Regions from separate parts of the Streptomyces sp. M41 genome, predicted to be linked through region 2. Evidence: riboswitches for the same ligand, from Rfam matches in the RefSeq annotation. Region 2 holds a riboswitch; the other holds the start of a gene.
The links. Region 2 has a riboswitch for cyclic di-AMP ahead of ACHBTE_RS10600 (NlpC/P60 family protein). Riboswitches for the same ligand answer to the same signal wherever they lie in the genome.

Region 1: linked by a shared signal. The riboswitch ahead of ACHBTE_RS32360 (M23 family metallopeptidase) and the one ahead of ACHBTE_RS10600 (NlpC/P60 family protein) in region 2 are both predicted to bind cyclic di-AMP.

What each region holds. Positions count from the first base shown of each region.
Region 1 is NZ_JBIMKE010000039.1:11,654-25,839, forward strand. Features, by position in the region: gene ACHBTE_RS32335 (MFS transporter) at 396-1,820, shown strand; gene lhgO (L-2-hydroxyglutarate oxidase) at 2,018-3,226, shown strand; gene trmB (tRNA (guanosine(46)-N7)-methyltransferase TrmB) at 3,322-4,173, shown strand; gene ACHBTE_RS32350 (PrsW family intramembrane metalloprotease) at 4,258-5,676, shown strand; gene ACHBTE_RS32355 (aldo/keto reductase) at 5,694-6,638, opposite strand; gene ACHBTE_RS32360 (M23 family metallopeptidase) at 6,805-7,827, opposite strand; cyclic di-AMP (ydaO/yuaA leader) riboswitch at 7,839-8,003, opposite strand; gene ACHBTE_RS32365 (PP2C family protein-serine/threonine phosphatase) at 8,237-9,322, opposite strand; tRNA gene ACHBTE_RS32370 (tRNA-Met) at 9,566-9,639, opposite strand; gene ACHBTE_RS32375 (dihydrofolate reductase family protein) at 9,717-10,847, opposite strand; gene ACHBTE_RS32380 (MarR family winged helix-turn-helix transcriptional regulator) at 10,930-11,445, shown strand; gene ribA (GTP cyclohydrolase II) at 11,640-12,281, shown strand; gene ACHBTE_RS32390 (S8 family serine peptidase) at 12,403-14,186, opposite strand, start outside.
Region 2 is NZ_JBIMKE010000006.1:90,548-104,733, forward strand. Features, by position in the region: gene ACHBTE_RS10555 (GntR family transcriptional regulator) at 1-271, opposite strand, end outside; gene ACHBTE_RS10560 (DUF5997 family protein) at 434-826, shown strand; gene ACHBTE_RS10565 (Dyp-type peroxidase) at 945-1,898, opposite strand; gene ACHBTE_RS10570 (TerD family protein) at 2,066-4,237, shown strand; gene paaE (1,2-phenylacetyl-CoA epoxidase subunit PaaE) at 4,358-5,473, opposite strand; gene paaD (1,2-phenylacetyl-CoA epoxidase subunit PaaD) at 5,474-5,992, opposite strand; gene paaC (1,2-phenylacetyl-CoA epoxidase subunit PaaC) at 5,986-6,813, opposite strand; gene paaB (1,2-phenylacetyl-CoA epoxidase subunit PaaB) at 6,824-7,141, opposite strand; gene paaA (1,2-phenylacetyl-CoA epoxidase subunit PaaA) at 7,138-8,115, opposite strand; cyclic di-AMP (ydaO/yuaA leader) riboswitch at 8,454-8,627, shown strand; gene ACHBTE_RS10600 (NlpC/P60 family protein) at 8,636-10,129, shown strand; gene ACHBTE_RS10605 (cytochrome P450) at 10,167-11,393, opposite strand; gene ACHBTE_RS10610 (MvdC/MvdD family ATP grasp protein) at 11,533-12,486, opposite strand; gene tgmA (putative ATP-grasp-modified RiPP) at 12,500-12,691, opposite strand; gene ACHBTE_RS10620 (MFS transporter) at 12,879-14,186, opposite strand, start outside.

The DNA.
Region 1 (14,186 bases), on a different contig from region 2:
TCGCGCACGCTCCGTACACTGCCGCGCGCTACTCGCCGTGCTCGCCGTGCGCGCAGTCCGGGGAACGAAAGGACGCCCCCCGGACCGTTCCGCCGCCCGCGGGGATGGAGGCGGCGGAATCCCCCAGCCCACTGGATCCAGTACAGCGGGCCGACCCACGCAGAAGCCATGGAACCGCTCCCCCGATGGCCGGAGAAGAGCGCACGGACGGGCGCACGGCCACACGGCGGGGGCACGCCACAACTGTGCGTAGGGGGTGCGCACTTGAGTGCGGACCACAATCCCGCCATCCGGAAGAATGCCCCTTAACGCTTGGGATGCGGCGAACTACGCTGGGTTTACGAATGCCGCGTGGTTATGCCAGCGCGGCAGCCGTCTGTGTCGAGGGGTGGCGCATGTCCAGGGAGCAACGCGGGCCGAACGAAAAGCTCGGCGCCGTTCTCGCCCTCGCGGGAATCAGCAACGCAGGACTCGCCCGACGCGTCAACGACCTTGGCGCTCAGCGGGGCCTGACTCTTCGCTACGACAAGACGTCGGTGGCGCGCTGGGTGTCGAAGGGCATGGTGCCGCAGGGTGCCGCGCCGCACCTCATCGCCGCCGCGATCGGCCAGAAGCTGGGCCGTCCGGTGCCGCTCCACGAGATCGGCCTGGCGGACGCGGACCCCGCCCCCGAAGTGGGCCTCGCCTTTCCCCGGGACGTCGGCCAGGCGGTGAAATCGGCGACCGAGCTGTACCGTCTCGACCTCGCCGGACGCCGCGCCGGCACCGGCGGCATCTGGCAGTCGCTGGCCGGCTCCTTCGCGGTGAGCGCATACGCAACGCCCGCCTCACGGTGGCTGATAACCCCGGCCGACAGTTCGGTCGCGCGTGAGGTGAGCCCGTCCGAGAGCTCCGGCGCACCGCTCAAAGTCGGCCACAGCGATGTGCAGAAGCTGCGGGAGGCCGCCGAGGACGCCAGGCGCTGGGACTCCAAGTACGGAGGCGGCGACTGGCGTTCGTCCATGGTGCCCGAATGCCTACGGGTGGAGGCCGCACCGCTGCTGCTCGGCTCGTACTCCGACGAGGTGGGGCGGGCCCTGTTCGGGGCCTCCGCCGAGCTCACCCGGCTCGCGGGCTGGATGGCCTTCGACACCGGGCAGCAGGAGGCGGCCCAGCGGTACTACATCCAGGCGCTGCGGCTCGCCCGAGCCGCGGCCGACGTACCCCTCGGCGGGTATGTGCTGGCGTCGATGTCCCTCCAGGCGACCTACCGCGGTTTCGGCGACGAGGGCGTCGACCTCGCCCAGGCGGCCCTGGAGCGCAACCGGGGGCTCGCCACGGCCCGCACCATGAGCTTCTTCCGCCTGGTCGAGGCACGCGCACACGCACGCGCGAGTGACGCACAGGCCGCCGGCGCGGCCCTGAAGGCGGCGGAGGGCTGGCTGGAGCGGTCCCGGGACGGGGACAACGACCCGTCGTGGCTGGGGTTCTACTCCTACGACCGGTTCTGCGCGGACGCCGCCGAGTGCTACCGGGACCTGAAGGCTCCGCGCCAGGTACGGCGGTTCACGGAGCAGGCCCTGTCGAAGCCGACGGAGGAGTTCGTGCGCTCGCACGGGCTGCGGCTCGTCGTGTCCGCGGTCGCCGAGCTCGAGTCGGGCAACCTCGATGCGGCATGCGAGCAGGGCGTACGGGCGGTGGAGGTCGCGGGGCGGATATCGTCCGCGCGCACCACCGAGTACGTGAAGGACCTGCTGCACCGCCTGGAGCCGTACGGCGACGAACCGAGGGTCGTCGAGCTGCGGGAGCGGGCGCGGCCCCTGCTGATGACACCCGCCTGAGCGTGCCCATGCCCTCCTGCCCGGACCGGGGCGCCCCGACGTGTCGTCCCGCCCGGCCGCGCCCGCTTCCACGACCCCGATGACCGCACCGCCGACCGCACGTCCCCCTTCCCACGTCCGCGCCACCGGCGGCGCGCCGCGGGTTTGAGGGCGTTGTCAGTGGCGCAGTGCATTATCGGAACCGGGAGGTGGGGCAGGTGCTCAGGCTCGCTTACGACTGTGACGTGCTCGTCATCGGCGGTGGGATCGTCGGGCTGTCCACGGCGTATGCGATCACGCGTGCCGCTCCGGGCACGCGGGTGACCGTGCTGGAGAAGGAGCCGGGACCAGCCCGGCACCAGACGGGGCGCAACAGCGGGGTCATCCACAGCGGGATCTACTACCGCCCGGGGTCGCTGAAGGCGCGGTACGCGGTGCGGGGCGCCGCCGAGATGGTCAAGTTCTGCGCGGAGTACGGCATCGCGCACGCCGTCACCGGCAAGCTGATCGTCGCGACCGAGCGGGAGGAGCTGCCCCGGCTGCACGCCCTGGTGCAGCGCGGCCGGGAGAACGGCATTCCGGTCCGGGAGCTGGGAGCCGCCCAGATCGCGGAGTACGAGCCCGAGGTGCGGGGGCTCGCCGCGATACACGTCGGGACGACGGGGGTGTGCGACTTCGCCGGGGTGGCCCGGCAGCTGGCCGAGGCATCGGGGGCGGAGATCCGGTACGGCGCACGGGTGGAGGCGGTCGACCGGCGCGCCGAGCTGGGAGTGGCCGTACGGACCACGCGCGGCGACATCGTGCGCGGACGGGCGCTGGTGAACTGTGCCGGGCTGTACTGCGACGAGGTGGCCCGGATGACGGGGGACGAACCGGAGATGCGGATCGTGCCGTTCCGCGGCGAGTACTACTCGCTGGCACGGCCCGAGCTGGTGCGGGGCCTGGTGTATCCGGTGCCGGACCCGGCGTTCCCGTTCCTCGGCGTGCATCTCACGCGCGGGATCGACGGAGGCGTCCACATCGGGCCGAACGCGGTGCCGGCACTGGCCCGCGAGGGATACGGCTGGGGTGTCGTACGACCGCGAGAGGTCGGGGCGACGGTGGCCTGGCCCGGGGTGTGGCGGATGGCACGGCGGCACTGGCGGTACGGCGCGGGGGAGCTGCGGCGGTCGGTGTCGCGGCGGGCGTTCACGGGGGCGGTGCGCAGGCTGCTGCCGGCGGTGACGTCCGACGATCTGGTGCCGGCGGCGGCGGGGGTGCGGGCGCAGGCGGTGCTGCGGGACGGGTCGCTGGTGGACGACTTCTTGATCCGGGAGGGTCCGCGGGCCGTGCATGTGCTGAACGCCCCGAGCCCGGCGGCGACGGCCTCGCTGCCGATCGGGCGGGAGGTGGCGCGCAGGGCGCTGGCGGTGCTGGAGCAGATGTGACCGGGGGCGGACGTCGGAGCAGCCGCCCCTGATGTGCCCGGTGGGCGGCGGCCCCGGGCCGGCCGTGTCCCGCTCCCCGTAAAATCGACCCCACTGTGTCTGAATCCCTCAACGCCCCCGAAGCCCCCCAGCCCGGCACCCCGGCTCAGCACGAGACCGTCGACGGGCAGGGCCACCACGCCCCCGGTGTCTCCGTCCGGCACACCCGGGCCAAGGGCGAGCCCCGTTTCCCGGACGGTCCCAAGGCCGATCCCGCGGGGTCGCACTTCGAGCGGCGGATCCGCAGTTTCCAGCCGCGGCGCAGCCGGGTGACCGCGGGGCAGGCGGACGCGTTGCAGCGGCTGTGGCCCAAGTGGGGGCTCGACATCGACGGGCAGCGCGTCGTCGATCTCGGTGAGCTGTTCGGCAACGACAACCCGGTCGTGCTGGAGATCGGGTTCGGCATGGGCGAGGCCACCGCCCAGATGGCCGCCGCCGACCCGGCCACCAACATCCTCGCCGTCGATGTGCACACCCCCGGCCAGGGCAACCTGCTCAACCTCGCCGACCACCACGGACTGTCCAACCTCCGGGTCGGCAACGGCGACGCCATCATCCTGCTGCGCGAGATGCTCACCCCCGATGCGCTCGACGGGCTGCGCGTCTACTTCCCCGACCCCTGGCCCAAGAAGCGGCACCACAAGCGGCGCCTCATCCAGCCGGAGTTCCTCAGCCTGGCCGCGACCCGGCTGAAGCCCGGCGGCCTCGTGCACTGCGCCACCGACTGGGAGCCGTACGCCGAACAGATGCTCGAAGTTCTGACGGCGCATCCCGACTTCGAGAACACCCGGGCGGACGGCGGTTTCTCGCCCCGTCCCGAGTTCCGGCCGCTGACCCGTTTCGAGGGACAGGGACTGGACAAGGGTCATGTGGTGAACGACCTGCTCTTCCGGCGCGTACAGCGGTAGGAGCAGCACCGACAGTCCCCCGCCGGCGCCCGTGCCCCTTCGCGCTGCTGCGGGCGGCGCCCCTGTCTCGTTAGGGTCGATGCCGTGGCCACCCGTCCCCCGTACCCGACGCACCCCACCGGTCCCACCGGCGGCACGCTGCGGCACGCGCACTGGTGGCAGAGGCGGTGGGTGCGCTACGGCGCGCTCAGCACGCTGCTCACGCTCTCCGGGCTGGTCATCCTCGCCCTGGTCCGCGAGCAGACCGGCACCGAGGGGTTCCTGGTCGGGCTCGGACTCGCCGTGCTGCCCGTGCCGCTGCTCGTCGCGTCCTTCCGCTGGCTGGACCGGGTCGAGCCGGGGCCCTGGCGCAATCTGGTGTTCTCCTTCGCCTGGGGCGCCTGCGCGGCGGCGTTGATAGCGATCGTCGCGAACAGCTTCGCGACCCGGTGGATAGCGACCGCGACGGCCGATCCGTCGCATGCGGACACCCTCGGCGCGACCGTCATAGCGCCCGTCGTGGAGGAGACGGCCAAGGCCGCCGCGATCCTGCTCGTGTTCCTCTTCCGACGACGGGACTTCACCGGGATCGTCGACGGTGTGGTGATAGCCGGCGTCACCGCCACCGGTTTCGCCTTCACCGAGAACATCCTCTACCTGGGCACCGCCTTCGGTACCGACCAGCTCACCGGCGACAGCGGCATCGCCTCCGTCACGGCCGCGACCTTCTTCGTCCGCGTCATCATGTCGCCCTTCGCGCACCCCCTGTTCACGGTCCTCACCGGCATCGGCTTCGGCATCGCCGCGCTGTCGGGTGAGCGCCGGCAGGTGCGCCGCGTCCTGCTCCCCCTCCTCGGGCTGCTGCTCGCCATGGGCATGCACGCCATGTGGAACGGCTCGTCGGCCTTCGGCGAGTACGGGTTCTTCGCCGTGTACGCGGCCTTCATGGTGCCCGCGTTCGGGCTGCTGACCTGGCTGGTGATCTGGACCCGGCAGCGGGAACTGAGGACCGTGCGGGAGGAGCTGCCCGCCTATGTCGTCGCCGGGTGGCTGGCCCCCGGCGAGCCGTTCGCGCTGGGCTCGATGCGGGCGCGGCGGGTGGCCCGGCAGTATGCGCACCGGCGCGGCGGCCGGGCGGCGGCCCGTGCGGTGGCGCAGTACGAGGCGTACGCCACGTCGCTGGCGTTCCTGCGGCACCGGGGGCGCCGCGGGCGGGCCGACGCCGACTTCCTCCTCCGGGAACGGGAGCTGCTGCACGAGCTGTGGCACCGCCGGGAGTTCGCCCGACCGGCGCTGGAGCACGCGGTCGCCGTGACGCGGGCATGGCCGCCGGGGCACGGGTACGGGGGGTACGGGGCGTACGGCTATGGGGCGCCCGTGCCGACCCCTTGGCCGCCGTACGGCCATGCCGGGCACGTCAGCCATACCGGGCACGTCGGACAGGCAGCGCCGGCCGGCCGGCCCCATGGCCCGGTGTACGGGCCCGCGGCGCCCTACCCCGCGTACAACCCGTACCGGACCTGACCGCGAAGGCGCTCGCCTCAGGCGGAAGCCGCCGTCAGCCTCGCCAGTTCCTCCTCGGTGAGCCGCAGCTCTCCCACTCCCACCAGTGCCGGCAGTTGTTCCACCGTCCGGGCGGAGGCGATGGGGGCCGTGATCGTGGGCTGGGCGGCGAGCCAGGCCAGCGCCGTGGTGGCCACCGGAGCCTCGTGGGCGCGGGCGATCTCGTCCAGGGTGTCGAGCACCCGGCGTCCCCGCTCGGTCCGAAGGTGCTTGGCGGCGCCCCCGGCGCGCGGGCCCTCCACCGTCGTACCGGCGCGGTACTTGCCCGTGAGGAAGCCGGACGCCAGGGAGTAGTACGGCACCACCCCGAGGCCCGCACGCTCGGCGAGGTCCTGGAGTTCGCCTTCGTAGGTGTGGCGGGAGACCAGGTTGTAGTGGGGCTGGAGGGCGACGTACCGGGCGAGGCCCTCCGCGTCGGAGAAGTCCAGGGACGCCTTCAGCCGCCCGGCGGAGATGTTGGAGGCGGCGATGTGCCGGATCTTGCCCGCCTTCACCAGCTCGTCGAGCGCGCCGATGATCTCCTCGACCGGTACGTCGGGCTTGTCGAAGTGGGTGTAGTAGAGGTCGATGTGATCGGTGCCGAGGCGGCGCAGGGAGGCGTCGGCGGCGGCTTTGACGGTGGCGGCGTTCAGGCCCTGGTAGTCGGGGTGCTGGCTGACCTTCGTGGCGATCACGACGTCGTCCCGGTTGCCGCGCGCCTTCAGCCAGCTGCCGATGACGGTCTCGGACTCGCCGCCCGCGTTGCCCTCGACCCACGCCGAGTACGAGTCGGCCGTGTCGATGAAGTTGCCGCCCGCCGCCGTGTAGGCGTCGAGGACGGCGAAGGACTCGGCTTGGTCGGCCGTCCAGCCGAAGACGTTGCCGCCGAGGCAGAGCGGGAAGACCTCGAGGTCGGAGGAGCCGAGCTTGCGCAGAGAAGTCATGCTCGTCGTCAACTTCCCTGAGTGCGGGGCCTATTCCGCGGTGGCGTCGATGAGCGTGTGTGAAGAATGCGCGCACGGAAAGGGCCGGCGGCCCTGACGTCGGGGGGTCGTCGTCAGGGCCGCCGGGAAACAGCCGTGGGGCGGTGGCCGCAGGGGCCGCCGTGGGTCAGGGCGTGAGGCCCTTGCCGCGCAGCCACGCCAGGGGGTCGATGCCGCTGCCGCTGCCGTCGGGGTGCACCTCGAGGTGGAGGTGGGCGCCGGTCACGTTGCCGGTGGCGCCGACGCGGCCGATGACGTCACCGGTGTTGACCTTCTGGCCGACGCTGGCGCTGATCGAGGACTGGTGGGCGTACCAGATCTCGGTGCCGTCCTCGAGGGTGAGGACCGTCTTGTAGCCGTAGGAGCCGTCCCAGCCGGCGAAGGTGATGGTGCCGGTGTGCACAGCCTTGATCAGGGTGCCGGAGGGCGCGGCGAAGTCCAGGCCCGTGTGGTAGCCGGAGGACCAGTAAGCGCCGGCCTGTCCGAAGGTCGAGGTGAGGGTGTACGAGGAGGTCGGCAGTGCGTACTGCTTGGCCAGCTCGGCGAGGCGCTCGGCCTCGGCCTTCTTGCGGGCCTCCTCCTCGGCCTCGGCCTTCGCGGCGGCGGCCTTGGCCTTGGCTTCCTTCTCCGCCTTGGCGGCGGCAGCGGCGGCTTCCTTCTCGGCGGCGGCGAGCGCTTCGGCGGCGGCCTTGCTGTCGATCTGGTCCTGCTGCTGCTCGACCTGGGCGATGATCCGGGCCCGCAGGGCCTCACCGGCGTCGCCGGTGCCCTCGGTGGCCTCCTCGGTCGTGGCGCCCATGGTGCTCAGCGCCGTACCGGTGTCCGCCGGGGCGGCCTCGTCGTCGTCGATGAGCGGCAGGTCCGGCATGGTGATGGCAACCGGCGGCTTGCCGGTCTGCGCGGTGGCCATGCCGCCCGCGCCGACGGCGGCTATGACACCGACGCCGAGAACCGTGGAGCTGCGGGCGAGTCCCCCACCGCGCTGCTTGGCCACGCGATGCCGGCCGCGCACGGGACGAACGGTGTCCGCGGTGGGATTCCACTCCTCGAACGGGCCGTCGGTGGTGCGGTCGCGGTCGTAGCCGAAGGTGTCGGTGCTGCGCTGACCCGGTATGAACGGGGCTTGCGTAGCAGGCCTGTTGGACGCCACGTGGGCGTACTCCTTTCCTTCCTTCTCGCCTACCGGGTTAGCTGACGGGTTCGGAGCAGGAAGGTCTCCTACGCGCGTATACCGGCCGTGGGTCCACGGTGGTTTCAGCGCGATTCACCCCAGGGTGGTGGTTCCCCGGTTCCCGTACTGGGTACAGGATTCGGCGCGTGCGCACGGAGCCGCCTCTTGTGACGGCTGGGACGACCGCGCTGCGTTATCGAACGTTAATAGACGCGGGGTGCGGATTCCAAGCTGTTCCGGTTGATCGTTAACGATTTTCGCGGGGACTAACAGGTCACGAGCAGTCCAAATCGGGCGAGTTGGCCAAGGCTCAGCAGTCGCATGACTGCTGACAGTGCGTCAGTTGTTATGCGGAGGGCTCTCATCCGGTCACTGGTGGTGACGGTGGTCAGGGGCGGCGTACGGCGAGCAGCGCCATGTCGTCCGCCATCCCGCCCCCGGAGTGCCGGCGCACCTCCGCCGCGAGGGCGCCGAGCAGGGCGGCCGGCTCGCGGTGGGCGTTGGCCCGCCCCGCGAGCCGCACCTCGGGGTCGTAGAACCGCCCATTCTCGTCGCGCGCCTCGGACAGGCCGTCGGTGTACAGCAGCAGCGTGGCCCTGCTCGGGAACTCGGCTTCCTGGGCCCGGTCGGGCCAGGCGCCGAGCTCGGCCATGCCGAGGGGCAGCGCGGGCTCGGGGGCGAACAGGGAGCGCACGGTGCCGTCGGCGTACAGCAGCAGCGGCGACGGATGCCCGCGGTTGACGATCCGTACGAGCGCCTCGCCGTGCGGCAGTTCGGCGAGGACGGCGGTGGTGAACCCCTCCCGGGCGTCCACCGCTTCCCGTCGCGCGCGTTCACGCGTCAGCGCCCGCTCCAGACGCTGGGCGACCGCCTCCAGCGTGGTCTCCTGCTCGGCCGCCTCCCGGAAGGTCCCGATGACGACGGCGACGACGCCGACGGCCCCCATGCCCTTGCCGCGCACATCGCCCACGACGAGCCGGATGCCGTGCGGGCTGTCCTGCACGGCGTACAGGTCACCGCCGATGGAGGCGCCCTCCTGTGCCGCCTCGTACCGCGCCGCGATCTGATACCCGCCGATCCGCTCGGGTGGTTCGGGCAGCACGGCGCGCTGGGCTGCCTCGGCGATCGCGCGGGCGGAGGCGAGGCGGGCGTCGCTGCGGCGCACGAGCAGGTTGATGAGGACGGCGAGGACGGAGACGGTGATCACGGTCGCCAGTTCGGTGATCACTTCCGCCAGCGGCAGCCCGCCGTGCGGGACCCGCAGCACGGCCAGGGCCGCGATGGCCACGAGGCCCGTGAGCACCGTGCCGCGCAGCGAGTAGAGCGGGGCGGCACCCAGGGGCGCGGCGGTGAAGAACGGGGCGCCGGTGTAGGGCGTCGGGGTGAGGTGGTCGTACACGGCTCCGGCCGCGATCAGCAGGGCGGGGAGCGATCGGACCACCCGGCGTGCGTACGAGATCCGGCGTTCCTCCACCTCACCAGGGTTGCCGAAGCGGGGGCCGTGGGCGAGCGGTGGGGGCCGACCGGACGAGATCGGCGGCGTGCCGGGCCGGTCGGCACTCAGCGCCGGAACACGCAGGGCGGGAACACCCAGGGCGGGAAGACTCAGGGCGGGAAGACTCAGCGCCACGCACTCAGCGCCACATCTGGACCCACACACTTGGCGCCAGAAATACTCAGGGCCGGAACTCCAAGAGTTCCGGCCCTGAGCCTTCAGTAGCGGGGACAGGATTTGAACCTGCGACCTCTGGGTTATGAGCCCAGCGAGCTACCGAGCTGCTCCACCCCGCGTCGGTGAATCCATAGTACGCCATCCGCGGGGCCCAAAGCACACGCCTTTCCGCGCCCCGGCCGCCACCTGCGATTTTTCAGGTGAGCAGATGCTTGTTCGGCGCCTTGGCCCGCTCCTCGTACTCCGGCAGGACGACGACGTCCACGCCGTGTCCCGCCAGCATCCCGCTGCCGTCGGCACCGGCCACGAACGTGTCCGGCTCCCGCCAGGCGGTCACCACCCGGCGCACCCCCGCCCGGAGGATCAGCTGCGCACACGGCAACGGCCGCGACGCCCGGCGCGTGCACGGCTCCAGGCTGGTGTACACCGTCGCGGCGGCCATCCGCGGATCCCCGGCGTCGATCTTCGCGAGCGCCGCCTCCTCCGCGTGCACCACCAGATCGCCGCCCTCCCTGGAGTGCCCGCGCGCCAGCTCGGTCCCGTCGGCCGCCACCACCACCGCCCCGACACTGAAGGCCGTCCCCGACGGCGGGCACTGCGCGGCCAGGTCACAGGCCAGTGCCAGCCAGTGCCGGTCGGCGGCGCCGGGCAGCGCGCCGGTGCCGGGTGCCGTCGGCTCGTAGCGCATCAGTACGACGTCCTCGATGCGTCGCGTCTCGATCAGCCGCAGCCGCCCGCCCTGGTACCCGCCCGGCCCGAACAGCCGCGGCGCCTTCGGGTCCCCCACGAACAGCGGCGCCAGCACCAGCTGCACCTCGTCGGCCAGCCCCTGCTGGAGCAGCTGGGTGTGGATCGTGCCGCCGCCCTCCACCATCAGCCGCTCGACGCCGCGGACCTCGCGCAGGTGTGCCAGCAGGCCCCGCCAGTCCAGCTCCGGGCCCAGCGCGACCACGTCGGCCGCGACCGGCGCCCGACGCAGCCGCTCGGCTCCCGTCTCCGTCGTATAGACGATCTTCTCGCCGCCGGTGTGCCAGAAGTTGGCCGTCGGATCCAACTCGCCCGAGGCGCTGACCGTGACCTTCAGTGGGTACTCCGGCCTGCCCGCCGCCACCCGTGCCGCCCGCCGCCCGGCCGAGTTCACCAGCAGCCGCGGATTGTCCGCCCGGATGGTGCCGGCGCCGATGAGGATGGCGTCGACCGACGCCCGCACCTCGTCGACCCGGTCGAAGTCGGCGGGGCTGGACAGCAGCAGCCGCTCGGGGGTGGTGTCGTCGAGGTAGCCGTCCAGGGAGACGGCGGCGGACAGCAGGACGTAGGGGTACGGCATCGGCGCGCTCTCCGCTCGGCGGTCTCGGGCTGTTTCAAGTGTCAGGCTTGGTTCAAGTTTGAAACAAACCTACCCTGGTGGCATGACGACTCGCTGGCTCACCCCCGAGGAGCAGCGCGCCTGGCGCGCGTACATCGCCGCCGCCGCGCTCATGGAGGACGCGCTGGACCGGCAGCTCCAGCAGGAAGCCGGCATGCCCCATCTGTATTACTCCATCCTCGCCACCCTGTCCGACGCCCCGGAGCGCCGGCTGCGCATGACCGAGCTGGCCGAGGGACTGAAGATCACCCGCAGCAGACTGACCTACGCCGTGACACGCCTGGAGAAGGACGGGCTGGTCCGGCGGGAGGACTGCCGCTGGGACAAGCGCGGCAGCGTCGCCGCCCTCACCGACGACGGCATGCGCGTCCTGGAGCAGGCGGCACCGGGCCACGTCGAGACCGTACGGTCCCTGCTCTTCGACCGGCTGACCCCACGACAAGTCGGACAGCTGGAGGAGATCTTCACCGCGATCGGCAAGGGGTTCCAGGGGGACGGCGGACAGGCCGGCGGGGACGACGTGCCCTGGCGGCGGCGCTCCACCAAGCCCTGCTCATGAGATTCGAGTCCGGCTCATGAGGCTCCGGGCCGCCCGTGCGTGAGGTTCAAGTCCGGTTCATGAGGCGGACGTCGGGCGCATGACGTACGCGAGACTCTTGTTGCTTCAAATTTAAAGCATGAGGTAGGGTCCTGATCCGAGGAGCTGCTTCAAATTTGAAGCAGTCGGCCACAGACGGAACCCGGAGATCCCGCATGCCCGACTTCACCGCCGCCGCCCAGCGCGCCCGTGTCCGGGTCCCGCTGCACTTCCCCGACGGCTATCGCGCCGACGCCGAACTGGTCACCTTCCACGGGCTGGCCGACGGCCAGGAGCATGTGGCCGTCGTCCTCGGCGCCCCGGCCCCCGGCACCACCCCGCTGGTCCGGCTGCACTCCGAGTGCCTGACCGGCGATGTGTTCGGCTCGGCCCGCTGCGACTGCGGCCCCCAGCTGCGCGAGGCCGTCGAGCGCATCGCCGAGCGCGGCGGCGTGCTGCTGTACCTCCGCCAGGAGGGCCGGGGCATCGGTCTCTACAACAAGCTCGACGCCTACGCCCTCCAGGACCAGGGCCTCGACACCTACGCCGCGAACGCCGCGCTGGGCCTGCCCGAGGACGACCGCGACTACACGGCCGCGGCTCAGATGCTGACCGCGCTCGGCATCGGTGAACTGGACCTGCTCTCCAACAACCCCGACAAGGCCGACCAGTTGCGCGCCCTCGGCATCGAGGTCCGGGACCGCGTCCCCACCGGGGTCTTCGCCACCCCGGACAACGTCCGCTATCTGCGTGCGAAGGTCCTCCAGACCCAGCACACCCTGCCGCTGGGCGACCTCGCGGCACTCGACGCGGGCTGAGCGGACGGCGATCCTGCGCACCCGGCGACCGAAGGGACGGACGACCGGACGACGTACGCCGAAGGGGCGGGCGTCCGGCACCGGACACCCGCCCCTCACCTGCTGTGCACTGGTCTGACGGCTACGGCGTGACCTTCTCGATCGTCACCCCGCCCACACCCGCGGTCGTCCCGCGCGTGTTCAGCAGCCGCACCTCACCGAGGAGTTCGCGGCCCTCGCCCACCGCCTTGGCGACCGTGACCTGCGCCGACACCTTCATGGTGGCGCCCGTGCCGAGCTTCACCGGCGTCGACTCGTCGACGGCGACCTTGCCGAGCGCGGAGGAGAAGAACACGTCCCGGTAGTCGTACGCGGTCGAACCGGACGGCACCTCGAAGCCGGCCACCTCGACGGTGTACGTGCCGGCGGCCGGGTTCGCGACCGAGACCGACTCGTCCGAGTCGCCGTCCGCCGACTGGGCGACGGCCTTGCCCTGGGCGTCGTACACCGTCAGGTCGAGGTCGGCGCCCGCGTCGGCGACACCGCCGATGGCGACGTCCAGCGACCTGGTGCCCTCGGGCACCTCGACGGTGCTGGTGTGCGTCTCACCGTTCTTGATGGTCGGCCGCGCGGTCTTCGACGAGCCGAGGGCACCGCCCTTCAGGGTGCCGTCGACGGCCGCCAGCTTGTTGGTCACCGTCCAGGAGGCGTCGACCGGCGTGCCGACCTCTGCCTCGGGGACGGTCACGGACGCCGGGTCGAAGGACGCGCCGTACACGGTGGCGTTCAGCTTGTACGGGTTGTCCAGCGGCGCCGACGTACGGCGCGCGTCGACCTCGATCTCCCAGACACCCGGCAGCGGGTCCTCGTAGGAGGCGATGTCCGTCGTGTCCGGGTCGCTGTCCGTGACCGGGACGCCGTACGGGCTGATGGCGCTGAACACCGTCCGGCTGCCCTCCTTCAGGCCGCCCAGTGTGACCTGGAGCGACTTCGCGCCCTCGGGGACGGTCACGAAGTACGACCGGAAGCTGTTGCGCTGCACCGAGCCGGAGGACTTGAAGGTGTGCTTCACCGGGACGGAGACCACGACGGTGTTGAGGATCTGCTTGTCCACACCCACCGTTTTGGGGTCGTCGACCTCCAGGATCGCGCTCTTGATGCCCGCGCTCCTCGGCGCGGCCTGGATCTTCACGGTCACCGGCTTGTTCAGCGGCAGCTTCACCACGCGCGGGCCGAGGATCGAGAAGGTGCGGGCCTTGTTGTTCGCCAGGCGCAGGGTGTGCGGCAGCGAGCCGGCGCGGCCGGAGGTCCGGGTGACGGTGACGTCGTACGTCCGCTTCTTCCCGGCCTTCAGGCCGCCCTCGCGGTCGTAGACGCCGGTGCCGAAGCCCGGTGTCTTCAGCGCCTGGTCGAGGGCGGTGTCGACGGGGGCCTTGACGGCGTAGTCGTGGGCGGTGGCGCCGGCCCTGATCGCCTTCCAGGCGTCGAGGATGTCGATGCGCCCGGCACCCTCCTCGTACGCCTGAACTCCCTTGATGTGCCTGGCCGTCGAGGTCAGCGCGGTGCGCAGCCGCTCGGGCGTGAGGTCGATGCCCTTCTGTCCGGCGGCCGACAGCAGCAGCGCGCTCGCGCCCGCGGCCTGCGGGGCCGCCATCGAGGTGCCGTTGTACATCGCGTAGCCGGCGGGCAGCTTCCAGCCCGCCTCGGCGATGGGCGCGCCGGGCATCCAGGCCGGGATCGTGCTGACCGCGGAGCCGGGGGCGACGACGGTCGGGGTGAAGCCGCCGTCCTCACGCGGGCCGCGCGAGGAGAAGTTGAACAGCTGGTACTTGGAGCGCACCCCGGTGCCGTAGTTGGCGGCGAAGGTCTCCTTGGAGACACCCGCACCGACGGATATGACCTTGTCGGCGAGGCCGGGGTCACCGA
Region 2 (14,186 bases):
AAGGGCCACCTCGGCGATCCCGGTGCCGCGAGCGGACCAGCCGCAGCCGCTCGCGCGGAACACGCACGTACGTGCCCGAGCCCGCCCGGCCCTCGAGGAGACCGTCGACGATCAGCCGGTCCACCGCCCTCTGCACGACGTTGCGCCCCACCGCGTACTCCTGGGCGAGCCGGGCCCGGGACGGCAGGCGCCCACCGATCTCCCACTCACCCGCGAGAATCCGCGCGCGCAGCACATCGGCCACGGCGAGGTACGGCGCCTCTCGGGGCATGGTTGGTCCTCCGGGTGGTCGGGCCGGGCGGCGGCTGCTGTTCTCGGGCAGCGTGGGAAAGCTACTTCACCGGGTGAGAGCTACTGCAGCAGCAATACGCTCGGCACACGCCTCAGCAGGGCAGACGCCGTGCGGCTGCGCGCGGTCGTTACCCTGGACCACATGACGTCGCACCAGAACACCCAGACGATGAAGCCCGCGACCGCGGCGAAGAAGCTGGGTGTGTACCTCGAGGCCACCCCCGCCGAGTTCCGTGAGGGCGTGGTCTCCCGTGCCGAGCTGAACGCGCTCCAGGCCGACCCCCCGCAGTGGCTGCTGGAGCTGCGGCGCGACGGCCCGCACCCCCGGCCGGTCGTCGCCCAGAAGCTGGGCGTGTCCATCGCGGGTCTGGCCCGCGGCGGCGTCACGGAAGCGCTCACCACCGAGCAGATCGAGGCGCTCAAGGCGGAGCAGCCCGAGTGGTTGCAGAAGGAGCGCGCCACTCAGGCCGAGGTCCGCAAGGAGGCGGCCCGCCTCAAGGAGCGGGACGCGCAGCGCTCGGACCGGAGCTCCTGAGCCGGTCCCCGGTCGGCCCCGTCGGGACGCATGAGCGTGCTCGTGCTCCCGGCGGGGCCGCCGTCGTTTCGGTGCAGTGAGTATCGGTTCAGTCAGTGGCGGTTCAGTCAGTGGCGGTTCAGTGGGTGGCGGACCGTTCCGGAAGCGCGTCGAGGAACGTGGCCGAGGGGACGAAGAAGAGGGTTCCGGTCACCGCCTGGGAGTAGTCCAGGATCGGATCGGGCTCGGACTCGGGGCCGCCCAGGAACATCTTGCGCATCATGGCCTCCGGGGTCTCGGGGCTCCGGGCGTAGGCGATGAAGTACGTACCGAACTCGCCGTGTCCGGGCCTGCCGAACGGCATGGCGCCGCGCAGGATCTCCAGTTCCTCCCCGTCCGGGCCGAGGACGGTGTTCACGTCCTTGTGGGAACCGGGCATGTCCAGCTCGATGTTGGTCAGCTTGGAGCGGCCGATCACCTTCTCCTGGGCCTCTACGGCGAGGGCCTCCCAGGCGTCCACGTCATGCACGTACTTCTGGACGATGGCGTAACTGCCGCCCGTGAAGCCCGGGTCCTCGGGTCCGACGATCGCCGCCTCGGCCGCCGCCTGGCCGACCGGGTTCTCGGTGCCGTCGACGAAGCCGAGGAGGTTGCGGGAGTCGAAGTAGGCGAAGGCCTGGACCTCGTCCTGGACGGTGACCGCCTCGCGCAGCCGCTTCATGATCTCGGCGACCAGGGCGAAGCAGAGGTCGGTGCGGGCGGCACGGATGTGGAAGAGCAGGTCGCCGGGGGTCGACACGGCACGGTGCCGTGCCCCTTCCAGCTCGCGGAACGGATGCAGCTCCCGGGGACGCGGAGCGCCGAACAGCCGGTCCCAGGCTTCGGATCCCACTCCGGCGACACAGCACAGGCCGCCGTCGGGACTCGGGAACCCGACGGCTCGTACGAGGCCCGTGAGCCCGGACAGCAGGTCGCGCACGGCGGGTTCGCCGCCCGGCTCTATCGTGACCACCAGGAAGACGGCTACAGGTGCCGGTGGACCGAGCACTGGCTGTGGCTGTGCATCGACCGGCCGTATCGACGACGACGGCATGGTTCCCCTCTCACCCTCGAACCCCGCCAACTAACGATGCCCGGCCGAACCGCGAACGATACCCGCCGAATTTCCGCACATCCGGCGTGTGCGACCGGTGAGGAACGTCCGCTCGGGAGCCGAAAATCCGCATGCGTCCACTCGTCCCGCTCTGGGATCATCCCGGCATGGTCCACCCTCTCGAACCCCTGGTCGTCCGGCACACCCACCGCCTCCCCTCGCCCACCGGGCCCGCCGGTGAAGGCGCGGTCGCGGCACGGCAGTTCGACGCCGCGCTGCTGTCCGTGGGCTTCAAGCTCTCGGCGGAGCTGCTGGCCCATCTGTCGGGGCTGTCCGAGGGCACGGTCGTGGACACGGCGACCCGGACGCTGGGCACGGTCCGCGAGACGGTCGGGGACCATGTGCGGCACAACGCGTACTTCGTCGACTTCCCGGCCAACGTGCCGGACACGTACGACTTCTGGATGCGCTGCATCGCCGAGGCCCTCGTCGACGACGAGGCCCGGCCGGGCGTGCTGGACCAGTTGAGCACCGGCGTCGTCGACCTGCTCACCCTTCCGTCGTACGGCCGCTACCAGCACACGTACGCCGAGATGCTCGGCCATCACGAGGAGTTGCTCGCGGCGGCGGGCGACCGGATGACGGTGCTGCATCTCGGCGGTGACGCGGAAGCCGAAGTCGCCGCGCTGTATGTGGCGTTGGCCGGCAGCAGCACACCGCTCGGCGAGGACACCCTGCGTGATCTCGAGGCGCTCGCCGAGGCGTGCGTGGACGGGCAGCAGCCGGCGGAGATCCCGATCCGGGAGAACCGCGCGATGGTCAACCGGGCTCGTCTGCGGGCCGGTTCGGAGCTGTTGCTGGACACCGTGACCGATGTACTGCGGCTGGCCTGCGCGTTGTCGGACGGCGATGTCACTCTGCTGGAGCCGACACGTTTTCGCGGGCTCTCCCGGCCGGTTCGCCGTGCTCTGCTGGCGGGCCTCGACTCGGTGGTGGCGGCGGCGCCCGCCAAGCTCGCGGACGTCCATGCGCACCGCGAGGACTTCAAGCGGCTCGGTGAGCGTCTGCACCCGCACGAGTACCCGCAGTGGCCACACGCCGCCGAGGTGTTCGCGGTCGCCCGGGGCGAGAAGCAGGCCCGCTCCTTCGACAGCCTGGTCGAGGAGCTGCTCGGCATGCACGACGTCACGGGCGCGGTGAAGCTGCTGAGGTCCGCGCCCGGCAAGCTGTTCCGCTCCCTGGACCGGCTGCTGCGCATGGCCCTGACCCAGGAGGAACGGGACGCGGTCGTGGCCGCCGCCGAGGAGGTCGTCCCGCACGTCGCCGGGCGGGTCGTGCTGTCGGTGCGGGAACATCTGCACAACCGGGCCGAGGACACCGGTGAGCGCCGTGTCTTCGTGAACCGGCTCGGCCGCGCCTGGGTCATGGAGGACGACCGCCCGCCGGTGCCGGCGGCCGAGCGGGACCGCTTGGTGGCCGCGCTCGACGCGGAGCTGCGCCGCCGGCTCCCGGCTCCCGGTCGGCTGCTGATCGACCCGGACGTCCTCGACGTCGCGCTGCCGCTGAGCGGCAAGGCGGTCTCCTCGGGTCTCGGGGTGCTGCCGCGCGGCTCGGTGTCGCCGGTCGACGGCGAGCTGCTGCGCTTCTTCGTGTACTGGAAGCAGAAGAGCCACGACACGGACTACGACCTGTCGGCGCTGATGCTGGACGCCGATTACCAGACCGTGTCCTGGCTGTCGTACACCCAGCTCAGCGCCGTCGACGGCGAGCACTCGGGTGACATCACCGAAGCGCCCGCCGGAGCCTCGGAGTTCATCAACCTGCGCCTGGGCGCCGTGCGCGGCACCTTCGTCGTGCCGCAGGTCAACCTCTTCTCCGGCGAGGGCTTCGAGGAAGTGGAGGAGTCGTTCTTCGGGTTCATGCTGCGGGAGGGCGAGCAGCAGGGGCGGCCCTTCGAGCCGCGTACCGTGCGGATGAAGTCGGAGCTGCGCGGCCCGGGGCGGGTGGCCCTGCCGCTGGCGTTCAGGCGCGGGGCAGACGGGCGGTGGCAGGCCAAGTGGCTGCACCTGTACCTCAGGGGCACCCCTTCGGCCAACCGCGTGGAGGGCAACCGGGTTTCGGTGGCGACGCTGCTGCGCGGCATCGTCGAGCGCGAGCAGCTCACGGTCCGCTACCTCGCCGAGCTGATGACGGACGGCGGTACGGCGATGACCCTGTGGGACAGGAAGACGGTTCCGCAGGAGCCGGTCACCTACATCGGTCTCCAGCGACCGGAGGGGCTGCATCCTCGGTCGCGGGTCTTCACTCCCGAAAATCTGCGCGACCTGATCCCCGCGTGACTGTTAGAGTCGGCCGTGGCGAGGCCATGAAGGGGCTTCCTTCTCACACTCCTTGAATCTAGTCCTTTCGCTTTCCTCGCCACTCAATGCTTTCTCGTGCTTCCGCGCGGGTGGGCCGGCTCAGCTGTCGTAGTCCACCGTGAGCGTCTCCGAGACCGGGTACGACTGGCAGGTCAGCACATAGCCGGCGTCCACCTCGGCCGTCTCCAGCGCGAAGTTCCGCCGCATGTCCGCCTTGCCGTCGGTGACCAGGGCCCGGCAGGTGCCGCAGACGCCGCCCTTGCAGGCGAACGGCAGGTCGGGGCGGGTGCGTTGGGCGCCGTCGAGGATGGTCCGCTCCCTGGGCAGGGCGGCCGTGGTGGAGCGTCCGTCGAGGGTGATGGTGACCTGGCTGACGGGTCCTTGCGGGCCGCTCTCCTCGTGACGGGTCTCCCGTACGGGTTCGTCGTCGGCGTAGAACAGCTCCTGATGCACCCGCTCCTCGGGGACGCCGAGGCCGTCCAGCACGTGCTGCGCGTCCCTGACCATGCCGTGCGGACCGCACAGCCACCAGTGGTCCGCGGTGCGCACGTCGACCAGCGCGTCGATGAGCGTCGCGAGCCGGTCGGCGTCGATACGGCCCGAGAGCACCTCGGCCTCGCGCGGCTCGCGCGAGAGCACATGGGCGACCTGGAAGCGGCTCGGGTAGAGGTCCTTCAGGTCGGCGAGCTCGTCGGCGAACATCACCGTGTCGGTACGGCGGTTGCCGTAGAAGAGGGTGACGGTGGAGCGGGAGTCGGCGGCCAGCACGGACTCGGCGATGGACATCATGGGTGTGATGCCGGAGCCCGCGGCGATCAGCACATGGTGGCCGGGGGTGCCGAGGTCGGGGGTGAAGCCGCCGGTCGGGCCCATCACCTCGACCATGTCGCCGGGACGCACCTCGCTGACGAGCCACGACGAGAAGACTCCGCCGGGCACGACCCGCACACCGATGCGCGGGCTCGACCCGGCGGGCGAGCAGATCGAGTACGACCGGCGCTCGTCCCGCCCGTCGATCTCGCGCCGCAGGGTCAGCGACTGGCCGGGCTCGAACGCGAACTCCTCGGCCAGCTCCGCCGGGATGTCGAAGCTCACGGCGACCGCGTCCGCGCACAGCGGCGTCACGGCCGCGATGCTCAGGGTGTGGAAGGCCGGACGGCGGCGGGTGCGCGGGCGGGCCGCGGCGGCCGTCTGTGCTTCCCTGAGGCCTTCCATTCAGATCTCCTTGACGTACTCGAACGGCTCACGGCAGGCGCGGCAGCGCCACAGCGCCTTGCAGGAGGTGGCGGCGAAGCGGGAGGTCTCCTCGGTGTCCGCGGAGCCGCAGCGCGGGCAGGACACCGCGTGCCGGGTCGGAGACAGCACCAGCGGGACCGGGCCGTCGCCGCGGGGCGCGGGGCCGGGCGGGGCGATGCCGTGCTCGGCGAGCTTGCGGCGGCCGTCGGCGGTGATCCAGTCGCTGGTCCACGGCGGGTCGAGGACCGTGCGGATCTCCACGCGCGCGTACCCGGCGGCACGCAGCCGCGCCGCGACGTCCGCGCGCATCTCGGCCATGGCGGGGCAGCCCGAGTAGGTCGGGGTGAGGCTGGCGACGACCGTGCCGTCCGCGGTGGTCTCGACGTCCCGCAGGACGCCCAGGTCGGCCAGGGTCAGCATGGGCAGCTCGGGGTCCGGTACCTGTGCGGCGATGTGCCGGGCTCGCCGGGTGTCGGACAGGGTGGTCACGGTCACCATGTCGCCTCCGGGTGGGCGCGGGCCACGCCCTGCAACTCGGCCAGCAGGGGCGCCAGATGCTCGGTGTGCTCGCCCTGGCGTCCGGTGCCGGGCAGCGGCCGGTAGACGGGCATGGGCAGCCCGGCCGCCTCGGTGACCTGCTTGAGCACCGCGACGACCTCGTCCCGTACGTCGTGGGCGGTGAACAACTCGCCGACGTACGGGGCGACCTGCTCCAGTGCCTTGCGCGTCCGGCGGTGCGACTCGTCCGTGCCGTCGCCCAGGCGGACCGTCCACTCGGCGGCGTACTGCCGGTGGTAGCTCAGCTCCTTGACGCCCTTCGCGGCGATCGCCGCGAGCACGGGGTCCTGGTGTGCCGCCAGTCGCTCGAAGTGCGCGAGGCGCCAGCTGGACAGCACCAGCAGCCGCACGATCGAGAACGCGAAGTCCCCGTTGGGCAGTTCGGCCAGGCGTACATTGCGGAAGTCGCCGACGTCGCGGAAGTAGGCGTAGGCGTCCTCGTCGCGGCCGGTGCCGTCGACCTGGCCCGCGCGTGAGTAGAGCAGCCGGGCCTGGCCGAGGAGGTCGAGGCCGATGTTGGCCAGCGCCACCTCCTCCTCCAGCTCGGGGGCGCGGGTGACCCACTCGCCCAGGCGCTGTGCCGAGACCAGCGCGTCGTCGGCCAACGCCACGCAGAGGGAGGCGAGTTCACCGGAGTCGATGCCGTCGGGGACGGTGGTGTCGACGCCGTGCAGCGGGTCCTCGAAGCCGGTGCCGTAGGCCCAGCGGGTGTCGTCCTCGTGTCCCTCGGCGAGGGTCAGATAGACGTGGTCGTCACTCATGCCCTCTCCTTCAGATGTGCGGGACGTCGTCGGGGATGTCGTAGAAGGTCGGGTGGCGGTACACCTTGTCGGCGCTCGGCGCGAAGAACGGGTCCTTCTCGTCGCGGGTCGAGGCGGAGATGTGTTCGGAGCGCACCACCCAGATCGAGACGCCCTCGTTGCGCCGGGTGTACACGTCGCGCGCGTGGGTGAGCGCCATCCGGTCGTCGGCGGCGTGCAGCGAGCCCACATGGACGTGGTTGAGTCCGCGCTTGCCGCGTACGAACACCTCGTACAGCGGCCAGTCCCGCTTCTCGGACGGCTTCTCGGACGGCTTCTCGGAGGTCATGCCACCGCTCCCTTCGTCGCGCGGGCGGCCTGCTTGGCCGCGTGGGCGGTGGCCGCCTCCCGCACCCAGGCGCCTTCTTCGTGGGCGCTTCTGCGCCGGTCCATCCGCTGGGCGTTGCACGGGCCGTCGCCCTTGATGACCCGCATCAGCTCGTCCCAGTCGGGGGTGCCGAAGTCGTGGTGGCCACGCTCGGCGTTCCAGCGCAGTTCGGGGTCGGGCAGGGTGACGCCGAGCTTCTCGGCCTGCGGGACGGTCATGTCGACGAAGCGCTGACGCAGTTCGTCGTTGCTGTGCCGCTTGATCTTCCAGGCCATCGACTGCGCGGAGTTGGGCGAGGCGTCGTCGGGCGGGCCGAACATCATCAGCGAGGGCCACCACCAGCGGTTCACGGCGTCCTGCACCATCTCGCGCTGGGCGTCGGTGCCGCGCATCATCGTCATCAGCAGTTCGTAGCCCTGTCGCTGGTGGAAGGACTCCTCCTTGCAGATCCGCACCATCGCGCGCGCGTACGGCCCGTAGGAGCTGCGGCACAGCGGCACCTGGTTGCAGATCGCGGCGCCGTCCACGAACCAGCCGATCACGCCGACGTCGGCGAAGCTCAGCGTCGGGTAGTTGAAGATCGACGAGTACTTCTGGCGGCCCTCGACGAGGCGGTTCGTCAGCTCCGCGCGGTCGGTGCCCAGGGTCTCCGCCGCCGAGTACAGATAGAGGCCGTGGCCTGCCTCGTCCTGGACCTTGGCGAACAGGATCGCCTTGCGGCGCAGGGACGGCGCCTTGGTGATCCACTCACCCTCGGGTTGCATGCCGATGATCTCCGAGTGGGCGTGCTGAGCGATCTGCCTGATCAGCGTCCTGCGGTAGCCCTCGGGCATCCAGTCGCGCGGCTCGATGCGCTGGTCGCGCGAGATCGTCGCGTCGAAGTGCTGCTGGAGCGGCTCCTCGGGGGGCGCCTCGGCGGAGTGTGCAGTCGTCATCGAATCCCGCTTCCCAACCGACCATTCGTTCGGTATCCAGTGTGACTGGTTTCCGTCGGCGGAGCAAGACCCTTCGAGGGCGCGAAACCGGCCCGCACGGCATCACCTACCGCCCGATCGAGCGGAGCGGCCCTCGATCACTACGATCCGCGGCGATCACTACGATCCGTGGCGGAACCGAAGCAGCGCGCAGCGAAACCGGTGGTCCACGCACCGCCGGCGTCGAAGGTCACAAAAACGTATCGGACATTTCACACGTCAATCTTCACGTGAGGCACACAAGTTCGTTAGGTTACGGCTCAGGCCGCACGAAGATCTCCGGCGAACCCCGCCGGGACGTGCGCCCTCCGCCGAGTCCGGTGCGTCCAGATGGGCCGCTGGAGCCGGGGACCCAACCGAGCTTGTGGTGAATCGGCCCAACTCCCCTTCGGGGCAGGGCCGTAGGGCACACCTTCCGGAAACCGCCGCCCGAACCCGTCAGCTGACCCGGTAGGCGGAGCACGGAAGGAGTACGTCGCCCATGGCGCCGGAACGCACCGCGCGTCCGGGGGCTTTGAGCCTGCCCGGCAAGCGCAATTCCGCACTCGCATCGGCGGCCCTCACCTCTGTGGCCCTGCTCGGTCAGACGGCCAACGCCGCGGCTTCCCCCGGCGACGAGGCACCGAGTCGCGAGGAGGTGAGCCGACGGGTCAGCTCCCTGTACGACCAGGCCGAGTCCGACACGGGCACCTACAACGCCACGCGCGCGGCGGCGAAGGGACCTCGGGCGCGCGCCGACCGGCCGGCCGACGCCGGACACAGGCCGGGCGCCTCGGCTCGGGACGCCGAGAGCGGGCGCGGCGCTCCCGCGGTCGACAGCGTCGCCCGGCAGTGGTTCGAGGCCGCCCGCGCGAAGTTGGGTCCCACGGTCGCGGCGGCCCTGACGGGCGACAGGACGCCGGACCGTCCGAGGGGGACCCGGTCGGCCCGCCCGGCCGAGCGCACGGCGCCGGACCTCACCGACCTCGCACTGCCCTCGCCCGGCCGCCCTGCCCTGGAGCTGCCCGCGGCGCCGATCGCGGAGTTGACGGCGGGCCCCATCGCCGCGCCGGCCCTGCCCGCCCCGGCGGCCGAGAGCCAGCAGTCCACACTGAAGGCGTCCAAGGAACAGAACCAGCGCAAGATCGAGCGTGCCCGCGCCCTGCTGTCCGCGTACACGACGCAGCAGGTCACAGCACCGGCGGAGCTGGATCCGCTGACGGCACCGATATCGACGACGGACACCTGGGACTCCGTCCCGGCGCTGCCCATGGACACACGGGCCGTCGCCCCATCCCTGCCCGAGGACACATGGGGCACCACGCCGGCCCCGCCCGAGGACACATGGGGGGCGACACCAGCCCTGCCCACCGGCACATGGGACACCACACCAGCCCTGCCCACCGGCACATGGGACACCACACCAGCCCTCCCCACCGGCACATGGGACACCACCACATCCGCACCGGTCGCCGACGACACGTGGACCACCCCACAGGCCCCGGACACCGGTACATGGAGCACGGCACAGAACCCGGGCGACGCCCCCGGCGACGGGGCCGTCGCCCCCGCACCCGAATCCTGGGCCTCCACCCCAGCGTCAGACCCCGCACCCGCACCGGCCCTGACACCCGCTCCCGAGGACACCCGAGCGACCCGAGCCCTCGACTTCGCCCGAGCCCAACTGGGCAAGCCCTGTGTCTGGGGCACCACCGGGCCGGACGCGTACGACGCTGCCGGTCTGACCAGGGCCGCCTGGAGGTCGGCGGGGATCACACTCCCCCGCAGCCCGCAGGAGCAGGCGACCGCGGGACGAGGCATCGCCGTCACCGCCGCCGAGCCCGGTGACCTGGTCCTCTTCCACTCGGCCCACGTCGGCATCTACTCCGGTGACGGCATGATGATCCACGCCCCCGGCCCCGGATCGGTCATCCGTGAGGAGTCGATCCACTACGCCGGTGAGTCGGCGATCCACAGCATCGTACGACCGGTCTGATCCGCCTGAGCCGGGCGGGCCGAGGAAGATCGGGCGTTCAGGCGGCCTTCAGCGCGAGCGGCAGGGTGCCGAGGCCGCTGAGGAAGTTGGAGTAGACGGGCTTGGCGGGGCCGGTCTGCTCCATCTGGGCCACCAGGTCCCGCAACCCGGCCAGTACGGCGCCGATCTCCGCTCTGGCCAGGTAGGCGCCGAGGCAGAAGTGGGGGCCGTAGGCGAAGGTGACGTGTTTGTTGGGGGTGCGGTCCAGGCGCAGCTCACCAGGCGCGTCGAAGATCCGTTCGTCGCGGTTGGCGGAGGCGTTCCAGACGGTGACGAGGTCCCCGGCAGCGATCGGCCGGCCGGCGATCTCGGTGTCGGTCGTCGCGGTGCGGCCGGCGTGCAGGGCGGGGGTCGTCCAGCGCAGGATCTCCTCGACGGCGGTGTCGATCGCGGCGTCGCCCCGCTTGAGGGCCTGCCATTGCCCGGGGTGTTCCAGCAGGGCGAGGGCGGCGCCCACCATGGACAGGCGGGCGGTCTCGTCGCCGCCGAGGATCAGGCTGTAGCAGTTGAGCATGATCTCGTCGTCGTCGAGCGGCAGCCCGCCCACCTCGCTGCCCGCGAGCAGCGCGATGACGTCCGCGTGGGGGCTGTCACGCCGGTCGCGGGCGAGTCCCGCGAAGTAGAGCAGGATCTCGTTCTTGGCGATCCACGCGTCCAGCGGCGTACTGTCGGCGTCGTGCGAGCCGAGTGCCGAGGAGGTCAGGCTCAGTACATGGGCCCGGTCGCCGTCGGGTACGCCCAGCAGATCGCAGATGGCGGCGAGCGGGACACCGGCTGCCACGTCGGCGGCGAAGTCGCACGTGCCCTTGTCCAGCGCGTCGCGCAGCAGCCGGTCGACCGTGCGCCGCACGCTCGCCACGATCGGCTCCAGCGCCCGGGGCGAGAACGCGGACATCAGCACCCGGCGCAGCCCGGTGTGCTTGGCGCCGTCGGTGGTGGGGAGCATCCGGCCGGCCGCGGAGTCGCCGCCGGCGAGGAGGGTCTCCAGGAAATTGCCGCCCTCGGAGGTGAAGCGTGCGCTGTCCCGGTAGACGGCGGTGACGTCGGCGTGCCGGGTCACCACCCAGAATCCGGGGGCGGTGTCGGTGGCCGGGTTGCGGTGGACCGGCTGATGCTCCCTCAAGTGGCGCCATACGGCGGACAGATCGTGCTCGGCGTGCAGCCGTGCATCGGCCAGGTCCAGCGTGTCGAGGTCTTCCGGCGCGATGGTCCGCCGCGTGGTCATCCCGTGCCTCCCGTTGCACTGTTGCCTGCGTCCGCCCCCGAGGAGGTACTTCGAACACATGTCGGTTCCAGTGCTTCACAACGTAGTCCACGCGACGGGCTTGCTCGTCATGGCGTCCGGCTCGACCGCACCGGCCGGCTCAGCGGCGGCCGTCGGAGGCTCCGCCCTCCGGCGCGCGCCGGGCGAGCCACAGGGCGACCGCCTCCGCGATCGGCTGCTCGGTCTCCAGCTCGATGAAGCCGAACTGGCCGCCCTGGTTGCACTCCAGGAACCACCAGATGCCGTCCTCGTCCTCGGCGAAGTCGAAGGCGGCGTATGCCAGTCCGGCGAGTTTGACGTACTCGTGCACCGACTTGGCGATGCGTTCGGGGGTGTGGGCCGCCTCCCAGGTGTGCCCGGTCTCGCCGTAGCGTCCGTCGACCTGGCCGGGTTCGGCGGTCTTGCGGGCGGTGAACAGCCGGGTGCCGACGCAGGTCAGCCGGATGTCGGCCCGTTTGTGCACATACCGCTGGAGCAGCGCAGGGCCGGCCGCGACGGCGGTGAAGTCAGCGTCGGGGCCGATGAGGGTGGTGGGCAGGGCCAGTCCGTCACCGGGCGGGGGTCCCGAGGCGGACTTGATCACCACTTCCCGGTGTTCCTCGGCGAACTCCCGTGCCAGCCGGGGTGCCGTGGTGAAGACGGTCGGCGGCACGGCGAACCCGCTGAGGTGGGCGACCCTCAGCTGCCAGGGCTTCAGCCGCGCCTGTTCGGCGTTGCGCGGATGGTTCATCCACCGCGCGGAGGCGGAGTGGAGCATCCCGTACAGCGCCTGCCGGGTCTCGGCGGTCAGCCATGGCGAGGGGTGCGGGGCGTGCGCGGCGGGTTCGCCGGGTCTGCGCACCCATATGGAGCGCAGTCCTCCCATGCTGAGCACATGTCCGTTGACCGAGAGGTGTCCGTCGAAGTCCCCGTGGGCGTAGTCCACGGACAGCACGGCCTTTCCCGGCAGGTCGGCGGGGTCCAGCCGCAGCACGGGCGTGCCCGTCCCTTGCAGGTCGGCCACCACCATGTCGGCGGTCACGTCCTCCTCGGACGTGAGGATCAGTACGGTCATTCGGGGTCGTTCGTCAGTCGTCGAAGTGGGTCGCGGATCCCGCGGTGGACGTCGTCGTGCCGACCGCGAGCAGGAGGTCCGGGTCGCTGACCGCGGGTCGGCCGTTGGCCAGTACGTTCAGCTGTCGGGCCGGGTCGAAGTGATACGGCGTCACCGCGTTGCAAAGTCCCCGGGGAACGGCGTAGTTGAGGGTGAACGGTCGCATTGGTACCTCCACGGTCGCGTCTTGACTGCGTTACCGTCCTTTACGGGTTCCTTGCGTAACGAATTCATCACTTGCTGCCACATCGGGGTGAAGGTCGTCACATCCCGCGTCGCGTTCCGCACATCTTCGACACGACAAGCACCTTGTGCACGGGGCGAGTTCACCCGTGGTCCGGGTCCGCGGTGTCTCAGGACGTCGGCACTCCGCCGCCCTGAAGGCGTTCCAGGTCGGAGGGGCGGACCTGGATCACGAACAGGGCGATCACCGCGGCGATCGCGGTGAAGATCGCGGCCACGATGAAGGCGGCGGAGACTCCCGCGGTGAGGATCTCGTCGGCGTACTGCGCGGGCAACTGCCCGGTGCGTTCGAAGCGCAGCCGCTCCAGGGGGGTCGCCTGGGACAGGAAGGCGGGGATCTGTTTGTCGGCCTCGTTGTTGCTGGCCGTACCGAACATCGTGACCAGGATGGACAGCCCGAGGGAACCGCCGACCTGCTGGGTGGCGTTGAGCAGCCCGGAGGCGGCGCCCGTCTCGTGCACGGCCACGTTCGACAGCGCCATCAGGGTCAGGGACACGAACTCCATGCCCATGCCGAGGCTGAAGACGAGCATCGGGCCCAGGACACTGCCGGCGTAGGTCGAGTGCACGTCGGTCAGGGTCAGCCAGGCGAGACCCGCGGCGGCCAGGATCGCCCCCACCACCATGAACGGTTTGGGCCCGTACCTGGGCAGGAACTGGGACGCCAGTCCGGCGCCGACCGCGATGACGGCGCTCACCGGCAGGAAGGCGAGCCCGGCCTCCAGCGGGCTGAAGTCCAGCACGTTCTGCACGAAGAGCGTGAGGAAGAAGAACATGCCGAAGATCGCGGCGGCGAGGCTGAGCATCATGCCGTACGTGCCCGCGCGGTTGCGGTCCGCGAACATGTGCAGGGGTGTGATGGGCTGCCGGGAACGCTGCTCGACAAGGACGAACGCCAGCAGGAAGACGACGGCCGCCCCGAACGCGGCCAGCGTCAGCGCGTCCCGCCAGCCGTCCTGCGCCGCCCGGATGAACCCGTAGACCAGCAGCACCATGCCGATGGTGGAGGTCAGCGCACCGGCCACGTCGAAGTGTCCGGGGTGGCGCTCGGACTCCCGGATCCAGCGCGGCGTGGCGAGCACGATCAGCAGCCCGATGGGCACGTTGACGAACAGCACCCAGCGCCAGTTGAGCCACTCCACGAGCATGCCGCCCGCCAGCAGCCCGATCGCGCCGCCGCCCGCCGACACCGCGGCGAAGACGCCGAACGCCCGGTTGCGCTCGGGCCCTTCGGGGAACGTCGTGCTGATCAGGGCGAGGGAGGTCGGCGAGGCGATGGCGCCGCCGACGCCCTGGAGGGCGCGAGCGGCGAGGAGCTGCCACTCGTTCTGGGACAGTCCGCCGAGCAGCGAGGCGAGCACGAACAGCAGTACGCCGAAGATGAACACCCGGCGTCTGCCCAGGATGTCGCCCATTCT